4 regions of the Streptomyces sp. NBC_01591 genome follow, and region 4 is predicted to be linked to each of the others. Evidence: riboswitches for the same ligand, from Rfam matches in the RefSeq annotation. Region 4 holds a riboswitch; each other region holds the start of a gene.
What was found. A riboswitch is a leader RNA that binds a small molecule or an ion and turns the genes downstream of it on or off. The one in region 4 is predicted to bind cyclic di-AMP.

Region 1 (3,200 bases), 4.8 Mb from region 4:
ACCCGCACCCCGGACGGACGCCTGCTGGCACGTATGGACGGAGCCGCGCTGGAGCGCGAGCTGGGGACCCCGATCGTGGGCATCCCCCGGGCCACGCTGCACCGGTTGCTGCGCGAGGCGCTGCCGCCCGGATCCCTGGTCATCGGGGCCGAGGTGACGTCCGTCGACCGATCCGACGCCTCGCGGGTGCGCCTCACCGCCGGTGACACTCTCCGCGACGCGGATCTGGTCGTGGCCGCCGACGGGATCAGCAGCCGGTTGCGCTCCCAGCTCTTCCCGGGGCACCCCGGTCCGGCCTACAGCGGCTCGACGGTGCTGCGCGCCATCACCGAGTCCCCGGTCGACCTGCGGACCGACTTCGAGCTCACCTGGGGACCGGGGGCCGAGTTCGGTCACATCGCCTTCTCGGACGGCCGGGCAGAGTGGCACGCGGTGCTCAACGCTCCCGCCGGTGTGCGCCATCCGGACCCGCTCGCCGAGGTCCGCCGCCGGTTCGGCGGCTGGCACGACCCCATTCCCGCCCTGCTGGCGGCGACCCGGCCCGATGCCGTCCTGCACCGTGACGTCAACGAGCTGGTCGCCCCGCTCCCTTCCTACGCGGTGGGCCGGGTCGCCCTGCTCGGCGATGCCGCCCACGCCATGACCCCGAATCTCGGCCAGGGGGCCTGCCAGGCACTGGAGGACGCGGCGACGCTGGCCGCCGCGCTCGCCACCGAACCCACCGTCGAGTCGGCGCTCAGCCGCTACGACGCCGAGCGCCGGCCCCGCAGCCAGTCGGTCGCCCGGGCCGCTCGGCAGGCCGGCCGGATGGGCCAGCAGCTGTCCCGTCCGGCGGCCGTCGCCCTGCGCAATACAGCGCTGCGGCTCGCACCGTCCCGCGTCACCGTCCGCACGATCCTGCGCCACGCCGACTGGACGCCCCCGCGGCTGGGCTGACCGCGGGGGCGACGGCCGGGCGGCGGCGCCGTACGTCAGTAGGCTCCGAAGACGTTGTCGATGGAGCCGTACTTGGCGGCCGCGTAGTTGCACGCTGCCGTGATGTTGGCGACGGGGTCGTAGCTGTCCATCGCGGTACCGGGCACGTGGTAGGCCCGGAACGTCGGATCGATGACCTGGAGGAGCCCCTTGGACGGCGTCCCGGCGGCGGCGTTCGAGTCCCAGTTGTTGATGGCCAGGGGGTTGCCGGAGGACTCGCGCATGATGTTGCGGTGGATGCTGGCGTAGCTGCCGGGGATGCCGTGCTTGGCCATGACGGCCAGCGACTCCTTGATCCAGCCGTCCAGATCGTTCGTGTACGTCGCGGACTGCGCGGCCGGGGCGGCGGCGCTGACGGACTGCGCCGGCGCCGCCGAGGCGGTGTGGGCACCGATCAGCGGCAGCATGAGGGCGGCTGCGCCCGTGCCCACGGCGATGAAACCCCGGGTCAGCGAGGTGGACTTACGACGACGGTACGTACCCGTTGAGGGCATGATGGATTCCTCTCCGTCGCCTGCGAGGTGAGCTGTCGGGTTCAGGCTGGAGATGCCTGGCCGCACATGGGCGCGACTTCACCCCGAGCCGTTCCGGATACCGGGATCGGCGGCTTACCTGGGTTCCCCGCTCCTGCCGTACACGAGTGGGTCGGATTGCCGGACGGCGGCAGGATTCGGCGTTCCGTCCGGATTGACGGTGACCGTAGGCGAGGAGACACGAAAGGGACAAGCCCCCAATTTTCGAATGCAATTCACCCACAAGATCAAGGCACGGGAATTTCGGTAATCCACCTCACACCGCGCGTCCCCTTTTCCTTGCCCGGAAAGGGAACCGACTCGCGCGACTCGCCGTCCAGGGCGCCGAACGTGACTCGCGCCACAAATACCCAAAAGGTGCATTTCGCGCCATGATTAAAAGCGATATTGGTGGCGAATGATCCTTTTATTAACCAAAAGATCAATTCGGGTGAATAACTCATACCGGACAGATGCCTCGCCGTGCGGGTCTCGCGCCCCCGACGCCCACCCGGCACCGGGAGGCATTGCCTTTCCCCCTCCCTGTCGTTATGGTTTCCATGTCCTGTTGTCTCCGATAGAGGTGGACGTTGCGCATCTGAGGTTCGCGAACATCGCGCCGTACGGCTCCGCCCGTACGCCCGTCACGCTGTAGCAGTGCTCCGCACTGCCCGTGACCCCGCGTGGATGCGACCTCGGTGCATGAGCCGTCCCTCGATCTTCTGGACCGCCACACCTCTGCCCCTGCCCGGTCGCTGCGTGGTGCTCGCATACGAGGCCCCCATTCACCACGTTTGCGACTGCGAGGAACACCATGGCGAGACCCACCACCCCCGGCGCCTCCCTCACCTGCTCGGCCCTGACCTTCCGGTGGCCGGACGGCACGACCGTCTTCGACGGGCTCTCCCTCAGCATCGGCCGGGGCCGCATCGGTCTCGTCGGCACCAACGGTGCGGGCAAGTCCACCCTGCTCCGACTGCTCGCCGGTCAACTGCGCCCGTCCCAGGGGTCGGTGACCGTCGGCGGCAGCCTCGCCCACCTTCCGCAGAACATCACCCTCGACACAACACTGCGGGTGGACCGGGCCCTGGGCATCGCCGAGCGGCGCGACGCGCTGCGCGCCATCGAGGCCGGCGATGTCGACGAGAAGCACTTCGAGACGATCGGCGACGACTGGGACGTCGAGGAACGGGCCCTGGCGACACTCGGCTCGCTCGGGCTGGGAGGCATTGAACTGGACCGCACCGTCGGCCAGTTGTCCGGCGGTGAGACCGTCCTGCTGCGGCTGGCCGCGCTGCTGCTGGAGCGCCCCGACGTCCTGCTCCTGGACGAGCCCACCAACAACCTCGATGTGTTCGCCCGCCGGAGGCTCTACGAGGCCGTCGACTCCTGGCGCTCGGGCGTACTGGTCGTGGTCAGCCACGACCGCGAACTGCTGGAGCGCGTGGACCGCATCGCCGAACTGCGCACCGGATCCGTGAACTGGTACGGCGGTGGCTGGTCCGCGTACGAGGAGGCCGTGGCCACCGAACAGGAGGCCGCCGGGCGGATGTTGCGGTCCGCCGAGGCCGACGTGCGCCGCCAGAAACGCGAACTGGAGGAGACCCATGTGAAGCTGGCCCGGCGGCAGCGGAACGGCAGGAGGATCGAGGCCGAGGGCAGCCTCCCGAAGATCCTGGCAGGCCGCCGGAAGCGGTCCGCGCAGGAGTCGGC
Region 2 (3,200 bases), 1.1 Mb from region 4:
GACCGGACCGGCGGGCTGCAGGTCGCGGCGCGGTACGAGGCGGCACAGGCGGACGAGTTCGTCGGCGGCGATCTGTTCGCCGTGGCGGACACCCCGTGGGGGGTGCGGCTGGTGGTCGGGGACGTGCGGGGGAAGGGGCTCGACGCCGTGGAGACGGTGGCGGTGGTCATCGGGGCGTTCCGCGAGGCGGCCGAGCAGGAACCCTCGCTGGAGGGGGTGGCGAGGCGGCTGGAACGGGCGCTGGGGCGGGAGGAGGCGCGACGGGGCGGGCTCGACGTGCTGGAGGGCTTCATCACCGCCGTGCTGGCCGAGATCCCGTCCGGGCTGCCCCGGGTGCGGATCGTCAACCGCGGCCACCCCGAGCCGATCCTGCTGCACCCGGACGGGGCACTGGAGGTACTGAAGCCCTCCGTGCCCGCGCTGCCGCTCGGGATGGATCTGGGGGTGTGGCCGGAGCACACGGACGAGTGGGACCTGCCGGCCGGGACGACCCTGCTCCTCTACACGGACGGCCTCTCCGAGGCGCGGAACGCCGAGGGGGTCTTCTACGATCCGGCGGCCCGGCTGCGCGGGCGGATCTTCCCCGGGCCCGAGGAACTGCTGTCCGCGCTGACCGATGACGTGCGCCTGCACACGGGGGGTGAGTCGACCGACGACATGGCATTGCTCGCGGTCGTACGTCCTGCGGAGGGGCAGCCGGACCGGCGAAGGACCGTGCGGATCGTCGGCGCGGAGGAGGCGTGAGGGGCGGGTCTGGTGCGGGGGGCTGCACGAGGGGCTGTGATGTGGCGGACGCGATGCCACCGTGCGTAACCGAAAGACGCCGCTCCGCATAACATTTGACGCAACGTCAGAAACGGGGTAATGGCTGAGGGTCGGTCAACTCGTCCGTTTCCACCCGCTTATGTCCCGTAAGGCTCAGGCCAAAGACGTGAACGATCAGTGGGAACAGCTTGGAATACGGCCCCGGTGTCTATTAACGTTCGATAACGCAGCGCGGTCGTCCCAGCCGTCATCAGTGGCGGCACCGTGCGCGAGCGCCGAATTCCGCAAGGGAACCGGGGAACCACCTACATGGGGTGAATCGGACACCTGTGTCTCGTGAGAGGCAGAGGGGCCCGTAGGAGACCTTCCTGCTCCGAACCCGTCAGCTAACCCGGTAGGCGAGAAGGAAGGAAAGGAGTGCGCCCCCGTGGCGTCCAACAAGCCTGCCCCCGAGGCCCCGTCTCGGTTCAATCCCGGCTACGGCACCGAGCCGGGTGGCGACTTCACCACCGAGTTCACCGCCGATTTCACGGGTGAGTTCACCACCGAGTTCACCGGCGAGTTCGGCAACGACTTCCGCGCCGACGGCAACGGTGAACCCGAACGCGGCTGGGACGAGTGGAACCCCACCGAGGAGTCCGTCCGCCCCGTGCGCGGCAGGCACCGCGTCGCCAAGCAGCGCAACGGACTTGCCCGCAGCTCCACGGTGCTGGGTGTCGGCGTCATCGCGGCGGTCGGCGCGGGCGGCATGGCCAGCGCGCAGAGCAAGCCGCCGGTCTCCATCTCCGTGCCCGACTCCATCTCGGACAACCTCCCCGACGCCAAGTCCCTTCCCGGCGTGGGCTCCCTGTTCTCCGACGAGTCCGAGCCGGACAAGGCCGAGATCGCCGCCGCTTCCGCCCCGCTCACCACCGCCGGCCTCACCACCGCCGAGGCCGAGCAGGGTGCGACGGACGCCGGCGAGGCGCTCCGCGCCCGCATCCTCCAGCAGGCCGAGCAGCAGCAGGACGCCGCCGACGCCGAGGCCAAGGCTGCTCAGGAGAAGGAAGCCGCGGAGAAGGCCGCCGCCGAGGCCAAGAAGCAGCAGGACGAGGCCGAGGCCAAGGCCGCCGCCGAGAAGAAGAAGGCGGAGGAGGAGGCCAAGAAGAAGGCGGAGGCCGCGCGGCTCGCCAAGCTCGCCGCCAGCTACGCCATCCCGACCTTCTCGTACACGATCACCTCGACCTACGGCCAGGCCGGTTCGATGTGGTCCTCCGGCTACCACACCGGCCTCGACTTCGCCGCTCCGACCGGTACCCCGATCAAGGCCGTTCACGGCGGCACGATCAAGTCGGCCGGCCTGGCAGGCTCGTACGGCTACCGCACCGTGCTGGAGTTGGAGGACGGTACGGAGATCTGGTACTGCCACCAGTCCTCGATCGGCGTCAGCGCGGGCCAGAAGGTCACCACCGGCGAGACCATCGGCCGGGTCGGCGCGACCGGCAATGTGACGGGACCCCACCTCCACCTGGAGGTCCACACCGCCGACGGTACGGGCATCGACCCGATGGCCTGGCTCCGCGGCAAGGGCCTCAACATCTGAGGCGACGCCTGCCCCGCCCACCTCGCGGGGCTCATGGTCCGAGCCGGTTCGCCGGCCGATGAACCCCGGCAGCCCTGACGCTCACCCCCCGACGTCAGGGCTGCCGGTCTGTTGTGAGCGGCGGGGAAGAGCGGTCGGCCGGGAAGAGCGGTCGGTGGAGAAAACGGCGGGCACCTGGAATAGCGGACTCGCCGGAATCCGTTGATCCACTTATGACTTCTCTTCGTGAACTGGGCTCTTCCGGCCTTCAGGTCTTCCCGCTCGCTCTCGGTGGCAACGTCTTCGGCTGGACCGCCGACGAGGCGCAGTCATTCGCCGTGCTGGACGCGTACGCCGCGGCCGGCGGCAACTTCATCGACACCGCCGACGCGTACTCCGCCTGGATCCCGGGCAACAAGGGCGGCGAGTCCGAGACCGTCATCGGCAAGTGGCTCGCCGCCCGCGCCAACCGCTCCGACATCGTCGTCGCCACGAAGGTCGGTGCCCACCCCGAGTACAAGGGGCTCGCCCCCGCCAACATCAAGGCCGCGGCCGAGGAGTCGCTGCGCCGGCTCGGCACCGACCACATCGATCTCTACTACACGCACTTCGACGACGAGACCGTGCCGGTCGAGGAGATCATCACCGCTCTGGACCAGCTGGTGAAGGAGGGCAAGGTCCGGGAGATCGCCGCCTCCAACATCAGCCCCGAGCGGCTCCAGGCCTCCCTGGACTTCTCGGAGCGCGAGGGGCTGGCCCGCTACGTCGCCCTTCAGCCGCACTACAACCTGGTCTCCCGCGACACGTACGAGGGCGAACTCCAGGACACGGCAGCCCGCGCCGGGCTCGCCGCGGTGCCGTACTACGCCCTGGC
Region 3 (3,200 bases), 4.2 Mb from region 4:
TTCCCGGGCGGGCTGAAGCCGCTCGCCGACGAAGTGCACGGGCTCGGCATGCAGTTCGGCATCTGGGTCGAGCCGGAAATGGTCAATGCCGACAGTGATCTCTATCGCGCGCACCCCGACTGGGTGCAGCACTTCCCCGGGCGGGCGCGGACGGAGTACCGCAACCAGCTGGTGCTCAATCTGGCCCGCCCCGATGTGCAGGAATATCTCTGGGAACAGCTGGACACGCTGCTCTCCGAGACGCCCGTCGACTATGTGAAATGGGATTTCAACCGCTGCTTCACCGATGCCGGCTGGCCGGGCGAGGAGTACCCGCAGAAACTCTGGGTCGAGCATGTGGACGCTCTGTACGCACTGATCGACCGGCTCAGGGCCGCGCACCCCTCGGTCGCGTTCGAGTCCTGCTCGGGCGGCGGCGGCCGGATCGACCTGGGGATCCTGTCCCGTACGGACCAGGTGTGGACCTCCGACAACACCGACCCGCTCGACCGTCTCGCCATCCAGGAGGGCTTCGGGCACATCCATCCGGCCCGGGTGATGGCCGCCTGGGTCACCGACAGCCCGAACCACCAGCTCAACGGCAGGGTGAGCTCGCTGCGCTTCCGTTTCGTGAGTGCGATGGCCGGTGTGCTCGGGGTCGGCGGGGACCTCACCGAATGGAGCGAGGAGGAGCTGGCCGAGGCTCGGACCTGGGTGGACCTCTACAAGGAGATCCGTCCGGTCGTGCAGCAGGGAGCGCTGTACCGGCTGCGTGAGCCGCGCGGTGGACTGAGCGCGGTCCAGTACGTCCACGGGGTGGAGACCGTGGTCCTGATGTGGCTGGAGGCGCAGCGATACGGGGAGCGGCCCCCGGCCCTGCGGCTGCGCGGGCTCGACCCCGCGGCGACGTACACCTGCCTGGACACGGGGGCGGTGCACCACGGTTCGGTACTGCTGCATCAGGGGCTGCACACCGGACTCCGGGGGGATCTCGACGCGCGGGTGCTGAGGCTGCGGCGGGGGTGACAGACGGGACATGTCCGTAATGCGGGCTTTTGTCCGAACATCGCCCGTTTGTATGGGAGATGATCGCCGTCTCGTGAGCGGGATCATATCCGTGACGGTGTGTGGTGACGGGAGGGTCGGGTATTCCGTGCGCGGCGCGGAAATTCAAGATCCTTAATCCACGGAGTGTGACCGGAATTCCGCGCCGATTTCCCCGGCGCGGATTCCGGTGTGGAACCCGTGGCTTGTTCTCATCGTCCCGACTCGCTTACGGTCACCGTCAATCCGGACGGACCGCCTAATCCTGCCGCCGACCGGAATTCGCATCCACTCATCGCGTGGCAGGAGCGGGGGAACCAGGTAAGCCGCCGACCGGAGAATTCCGGCCGGCTCGGGGTGAAGTCGCGCTCAGCGCGGCCGGGCATCTCCAGCCCGAACCCGACAGCTCACCTCGCAGGCGCCGGAGAGGAAATACTTCATGCCCATATCGGGTAAGCACCGTCGTCCGAAGATCAGCACCATCGCCCGTGGCGTCGCCGCGGCAAGCGCCGGCGGCGCCGTCGTCGCACTGCCGCTGCTCGGTGCCACCGGTGCCCACGCCGCGGAGCAGGCCGCCCCGGCCGCCGCGCCGCAGTCGGCCGCCGCCACCATGCACGCCGCGCCGGTCGCGCAGAAGAAGGCAGCCACCACGACCACGACGTACTCCGTCGTCTCCGGCGACTACCTGTCGAAGATCGCCGCCGAGCACAAGGTCAAGGGCGGCTGGCAGAAGCTGTACCAGGACAACCGCAAGGTCGTCGGCGAGGACCCCAGCCTGATCTTCCCGGGCATGAAGCTGACCCTCGGCTCCAAGGCCTCCGGCAACGCCGCGCCCACCGGCGCCGGCACCGGCTCGGCCCTCCCGTCGAAGGTGGCCACAGCGCCCTCGACGGCCGCGGAGAAGTCCGCCCCGGCCAAGTCCTCGGCCGCCCCGGAGTCCAAGGCCCCGGCCTCCGCCCCGGCCGCCCAGAGCAACGGCTCCGGCTACGTCCACCCGGTCCCCGGCAACCACACCACCAACTACCGCGCCTCCGGCTCCAACTGGTCCAGCGGCAGCCACTCCGGGATCGACTTCCCGGTCGCCACCGGCACCAGCGTGAAGTCCATCACCTCCGGCACCGTCGTCGCCGCCGGCTGGGGCGGCGCGTACGGCAACCAGGTCGTCATCAAGCACGCCGACGGCCGCTACTCGCAGTACGGCCACCTGTCCTCCGCCTCCGTCTCGGTGGGCCAGGCCGTGAGCGCCGGTCAGCAGATCGGCCTCTCCGGCTCCACCGGCAACTCCACCGGTCCGCACCTTCACTTCGAGGTCCGCACGGGCCCGGCCTACGGCTCGGACATCGACCCGATCGCCTACCTGGCCTCGCACGGCATCTACGTCTGAGCCGAACGGCCGGGCAGCTGGGTGACAGCATGACCTGAGCAACACAGCAGGGGCGGTGCGCGGCGGCGCACCGCCCCTGCTGCTTATTCCCCCTTTACCAAAAACTGACTGGGTGGTCTATCTCACCACCCGTCAACCCCTTATTACGGTCGCGTAGGTCACATTCGGCGGTGCAGGATAAGCGTTTGTGGCAGACGATTCGAGAAAAAATCAACGTGGCGTCAACAACCGACAGGGCGTCATCGGGTCGTACGCGGCGATTGGCGACAGTTTCACCGAGGGAGTCGGCGACCCCGGCCCGGACGGGACCTTCGTCGGCTGGGCGGACCGTTTCGCGGTACTTCTCGCGGACCAGCTCCCGGACCCCGATGCGGCGACGGAGACCGAAGGTTCCGTGCACGGGAATTTCAGGTACGCCAATCTCGCCGTACGCGGACGCCTCCTCGACCAGATCGTCGAGGAGCAGGTGCCGCGCGCCAAGGAGCTCGCACCCGACCTGGTGAGCTTCTGTGCGGGCGGCAACGACATCATCCGGCCGGGCACCGACCCCGACGACGTGGCCGAGCGCTTCGAGCGCGCCGTTGCCGAACTGACCCAAGCGGTCGGCACGGTCATGGTCACCACCGGCTTCGACACCCGTGGCATTCCCGTGCTGCGCCATCTGCGCGGCAAGATCGCCACCTACACCGCCCATGTGAGGGCCATCGCCGACCGCTACGACTGCCCGGTCCTGGACCTGTGGTCGCTGCGGTCCGTCCAGGACAGGCGCGCCTGGGACGACGACCGGCTCCAC
Region 4 (3,200 bases):
GGTGGCGTCCAGGTCGAACATCGCCTGGTCGATCAGCCGCTGCTCGGTGGCGTCGTAGCCGACGAGCTCCGGGCCGATCTGCTCGATCACGGCGAGGACGGCCTTCTCGACGCCCTTGCCCTGGTAGCGGTTGGGGTCACCGTCGCGAAGCTCGATGGCCTCGAACGCGCCGGTGGAGGCGCCGGACGGAACGGCAGCACGGCCCGTGCTGCCGTCGTCGAGGCCGACCTCTACCTCGACCGTGGGGTTACCTCGGGAGTCGAGGATTTCCCGGGCTACGACGACGTCGATGGACGGCACGAGGCATCTCCTTCTGGGATATGACGCTGGTTGTGCAGGGTCACTTTGGCCTTGCGACAAGAGCCTAACCGGCCCGGCCCGCTCAGCCCGACGACCGCCCGTCCCCTGGGACGAAAAAGGACCCAAGGGCGCACATTGCCGGGCAAACAGCCAGAAATTTACTGGCCGGTAACTACAACAGTTGAACGATCCGGCGCTCCCCCGAGCGGAAACGGCAGAACCCCGGCCCGGCGCGTACGGGGGAATGCGCGCCGGGCCGGGGCACTCGGGGAGGAGAGAGCCGCGACTACTTCGTCAGGTGCAGCTGCTGACCCGGGTAGATCAGGTCGGCGTCCTTGACGATGTCCTTGTTCAGCTCGAACAGCTGCTGCCAGCCGCCCTCGACCTTGTGGTCGGCCGCGATCTCGCTCAGCGAGTCGCCGGAGACGACCTTGTACTCACCATCGCCCTTCTTGACCTTCTCGCCGGTCGGGGTGGTGACGGTCTTCTTCGACTCGGCCTGCGGGGTGGCGGAGCGCTCCGAGCGGGAGGCGGCGGGGGCCTCGGTGCGCTCGCTCTGCTTCGGCTGGGCCTGCTGGGTCGGCTGCGACTGCTGCTTCGGGGCAGCCGGGGCACTCTGCTGCTCGGTGGCGCCGGAGCTCGCGGTGGAGTTCGAGGAGGAGCCGGCGTCGACGCCCGGGTCGACACCGTCGTTGGTCAGGCCACCGGCACCGGCGCAGGCCCAGGCACCCGGGCCCTGCATGTCGAGGAGCTTCTCGGCGGTGGCGATCTGCTGGGCCTTGGTGGCCAGGTCGGCACGGGCGGCGTACTGCGTACCGCCGGCGGCGGCCCAGCTGGACTGCGAGAACTGCAGACCGCCGTAGTAGCCGTTGCCGGTGTTGATGGACCAGTTGCCACCGGACTCGCACTGGGCGACGGCGTCCCAGGTGGCGACGGAGGCGGCGGAGGCGCTGGTCGCACCCATCAGGGGCACGGCGACAGCGGCACCGGCGACACCGGCGAGCGTGGCGATACGGACGGCCTTGGACGGGCGGCGGTGCTTGCCCTTGCTGGAAAGCAGCATGGAACTTCTCCTCACCGACGCCTGCGAGGTGAGCTGTCGGGTTCGGGCCAAGTGAGTTGCCCGGTCGCACGTCCTAGCACGCGACTTCACCCCAAGCCGGTCCTGATGCGTCTTTCGACGATCGGGCCCGGCGCTTACCTGGGTCCCCCGCTCCTGCCTACGGCGCTTTACGCGTCTGTTCCCTTCGACCGACGGCAGGATTCGGCGTGACGGTCGACGGGGCCCGCGGTGCGAGCGGTTCCGACCGTAAACATACGCAACCCCCACATTCAAAGATGGACACATCGGACAATCAACCCGTACTTGCATCTGAAGAACTGTCGTTTCCGCAGGTGGGACGTGATGCGGAAGGGCTCCCCAGGCGCGACACGCCAGTTGACGCAAAGAGACCCATGTCTCACTTACGCATAAGCGGACATAGGTCCCTGAACTGGCCCAGTTTTTGGGGCGTTTTTAGTCGATTATCAGACCACCCTCACTTGACCTTCACATCGAGATCGAGGCTCTGGCCAGGGAGGACGAGGTCCGGGTCGGAGCCGACGGCACCCTTGTTGGCCTCGTAGAGCGCGGGCCAGCCACCGGGAACCTTCTGTGCATCAGCAATCGACCAGAGGTTGTCGCCGGGCCGGACGGTGTACGCGCCGTCAGCCACCGGCTCGGCCGTGTCGCGGGCGCCGTTGCCCCCGCGGGAGGCGTGACGGCCCGACTCACGGTTGCCGCCGCCCGTGTCGCGATTCCCCTCGGCGGCCGGCGTGCCACGATGCTTGCCGCCCACATCACCGGACGAGTCGGGCGAATCGGACGCGTCACGGGGTGCGTCGGAGGGCGCCTCCGAGGGCGCACCGGAGGACGGGGTGGTCGAGGCCGAGGACTTCGGGGACGGCGAGGCCTTCCCTGACGGCTTGTCGGCCCCGTCCGGGCCGTCCGCACCGTCCACGGCGCCCGTACCGTCCGAGGCGCTCTCGGACGGTACGGCGTCGCTCGACGGGTCCGTCGACGCGTCGTCAGCCGGCTTCGCGCTCCCGGTCGGGTCGTCGGCGGGGACGGAACCCGGGTCGACCCCCGGCAGCGTCCCGTCCACCGCGAGGCCGGAGATGACCGCGCAGCTGGGCCAGGCCTGCGGGCCCCGGTCGTCCAGGACCTTCTCGGCCACCGCTATCTGCTGCGCCCGGCTGGCGAGGTCGGCGCGCTCCGCGTACGCCTCACCGCCGTACGCCTTCCAGGTCTCCTGCGAGAACTGCAGACCGCCGTAGTAGCCGTTGCCGAGGTCGGCGCTCCACATGCCGCCGCTCTCGCACTCGGCCACCCGGTCCCAGGTCGTGGCGTCGGCCGCGTGCGCACCGGAGGCGCCGAGCAGCGGGATGGCGATGGCCGATCCGGTCACGCCCGCGGCGACGACGATGGCGGGTGCCTGACGGGGGCGACGGTGTCTGCCGTTCGCGGAGCCCATGGGGTTGCCTTCCGTGTGACTGACGTGCGACTGGTGAGTCGAACGGTGAACCTAGCGGGACTCGAACGCGTGTCACAAGTCGATGCAGCGCGGATCACGTGAAAGTCACAGAGTTGACGGAGTGTCATTTTCTGCGCGGGCGGGCCCCGGTGTGAACTCCACGGGGAGCGTGCGAAGTCCACGCATGATGAGCCCGCCACGCCACCGCAAATCGGTAGGTTTCACCGCAAGCCGCAGGTCCGGAAGGCGGTTCAGAAGCGTGGCGAGCGCGGTCTGTCCCTCCAGTCTGGCGAGCGGCGCTCCCAGGCAGTAGTGGATGCCGTGCCCGTATCCGAGGTGCTGATTGTCACGCCGTGCGAGGTCGAGCGTGTCGGGGTTTTCGAAGCG

Region 1: it holds a riboswitch for cyclic di-AMP, as region 4 does, so the genes downstream of both, OG978_RS38765 (transglycosylase SLT domain-containing protein) here and OG978_RS16625 (transglycosylase family protein) in region 4, are expected to answer to the same signal.
Region 2: it holds a riboswitch for cyclic di-AMP, as region 4 does, so the genes downstream of both, OG978_RS21720 (M23 family metallopeptidase) here and OG978_RS16625 (transglycosylase family protein) in region 4, are expected to answer to the same signal.
Region 3: it holds a riboswitch for cyclic di-AMP, as region 4 does, so the genes downstream of both, OG978_RS36000 (M23 family metallopeptidase) here and OG978_RS16625 (transglycosylase family protein) in region 4, are expected to answer to the same signal.

The regions. Positions count from the first base shown of each region.
Region 1 covers NZ_CP109327.1:8,369,719-8,372,918, reverse strand. The annotation lists gene OG978_RS38770 (FAD-dependent monooxygenase) at 1-936, shown strand, start outside; gene OG978_RS38765 (transglycosylase SLT domain-containing protein) at 972-1,469, opposite strand; cyclic di-AMP (ydaO/yuaA leader) riboswitch at 1,472-1,661, opposite strand; gene OG978_RS38760 (ABC-F family ATP-binding cassette domain-containing protein) at 2,302-3,200, shown strand, end outside.
Region 2 covers NZ_CP109327.1:4,657,807-4,661,006, forward strand. The annotation lists gene OG978_RS21715 (PP2C family protein-serine/threonine phosphatase) at 1-744, shown strand, start outside; cyclic di-AMP (ydaO/yuaA leader) riboswitch at 1,029-1,181, shown strand; gene OG978_RS21720 (M23 family metallopeptidase) at 1,193-2,347, shown strand; gene OG978_RS21725 (aldo/keto reductase) at 2,560-3,200, shown strand, end outside.
Region 3 covers NZ_CP109327.1:7,772,955-7,776,154, forward strand. The annotation lists gene OG978_RS35995 (alpha-galactosidase) at 1-1,005, shown strand, start outside; cyclic di-AMP (ydaO/yuaA leader) riboswitch at 1,303-1,459, shown strand; gene OG978_RS36000 (M23 family metallopeptidase) at 1,463-2,407, shown strand; gene OG978_RS36005 (SGNH/GDSL hydrolase family protein) at 2,595-3,200, shown strand, end outside.
Region 4 covers NZ_CP109327.1:3,586,373-3,589,572, forward strand. The annotation lists gene eno (phosphopyruvate hydratase) at 1-300, opposite strand, end outside; gene OG978_RS16625 (transglycosylase family protein) at 587-1,363, opposite strand; cyclic di-AMP (ydaO/yuaA leader) riboswitch at 1,367-1,538, opposite strand; gene OG978_RS16630 (transglycosylase family protein) at 1,839-2,813, opposite strand; gene OG978_RS16635 (cytochrome P450 family protein) at 2,919-3,200, opposite strand, start outside.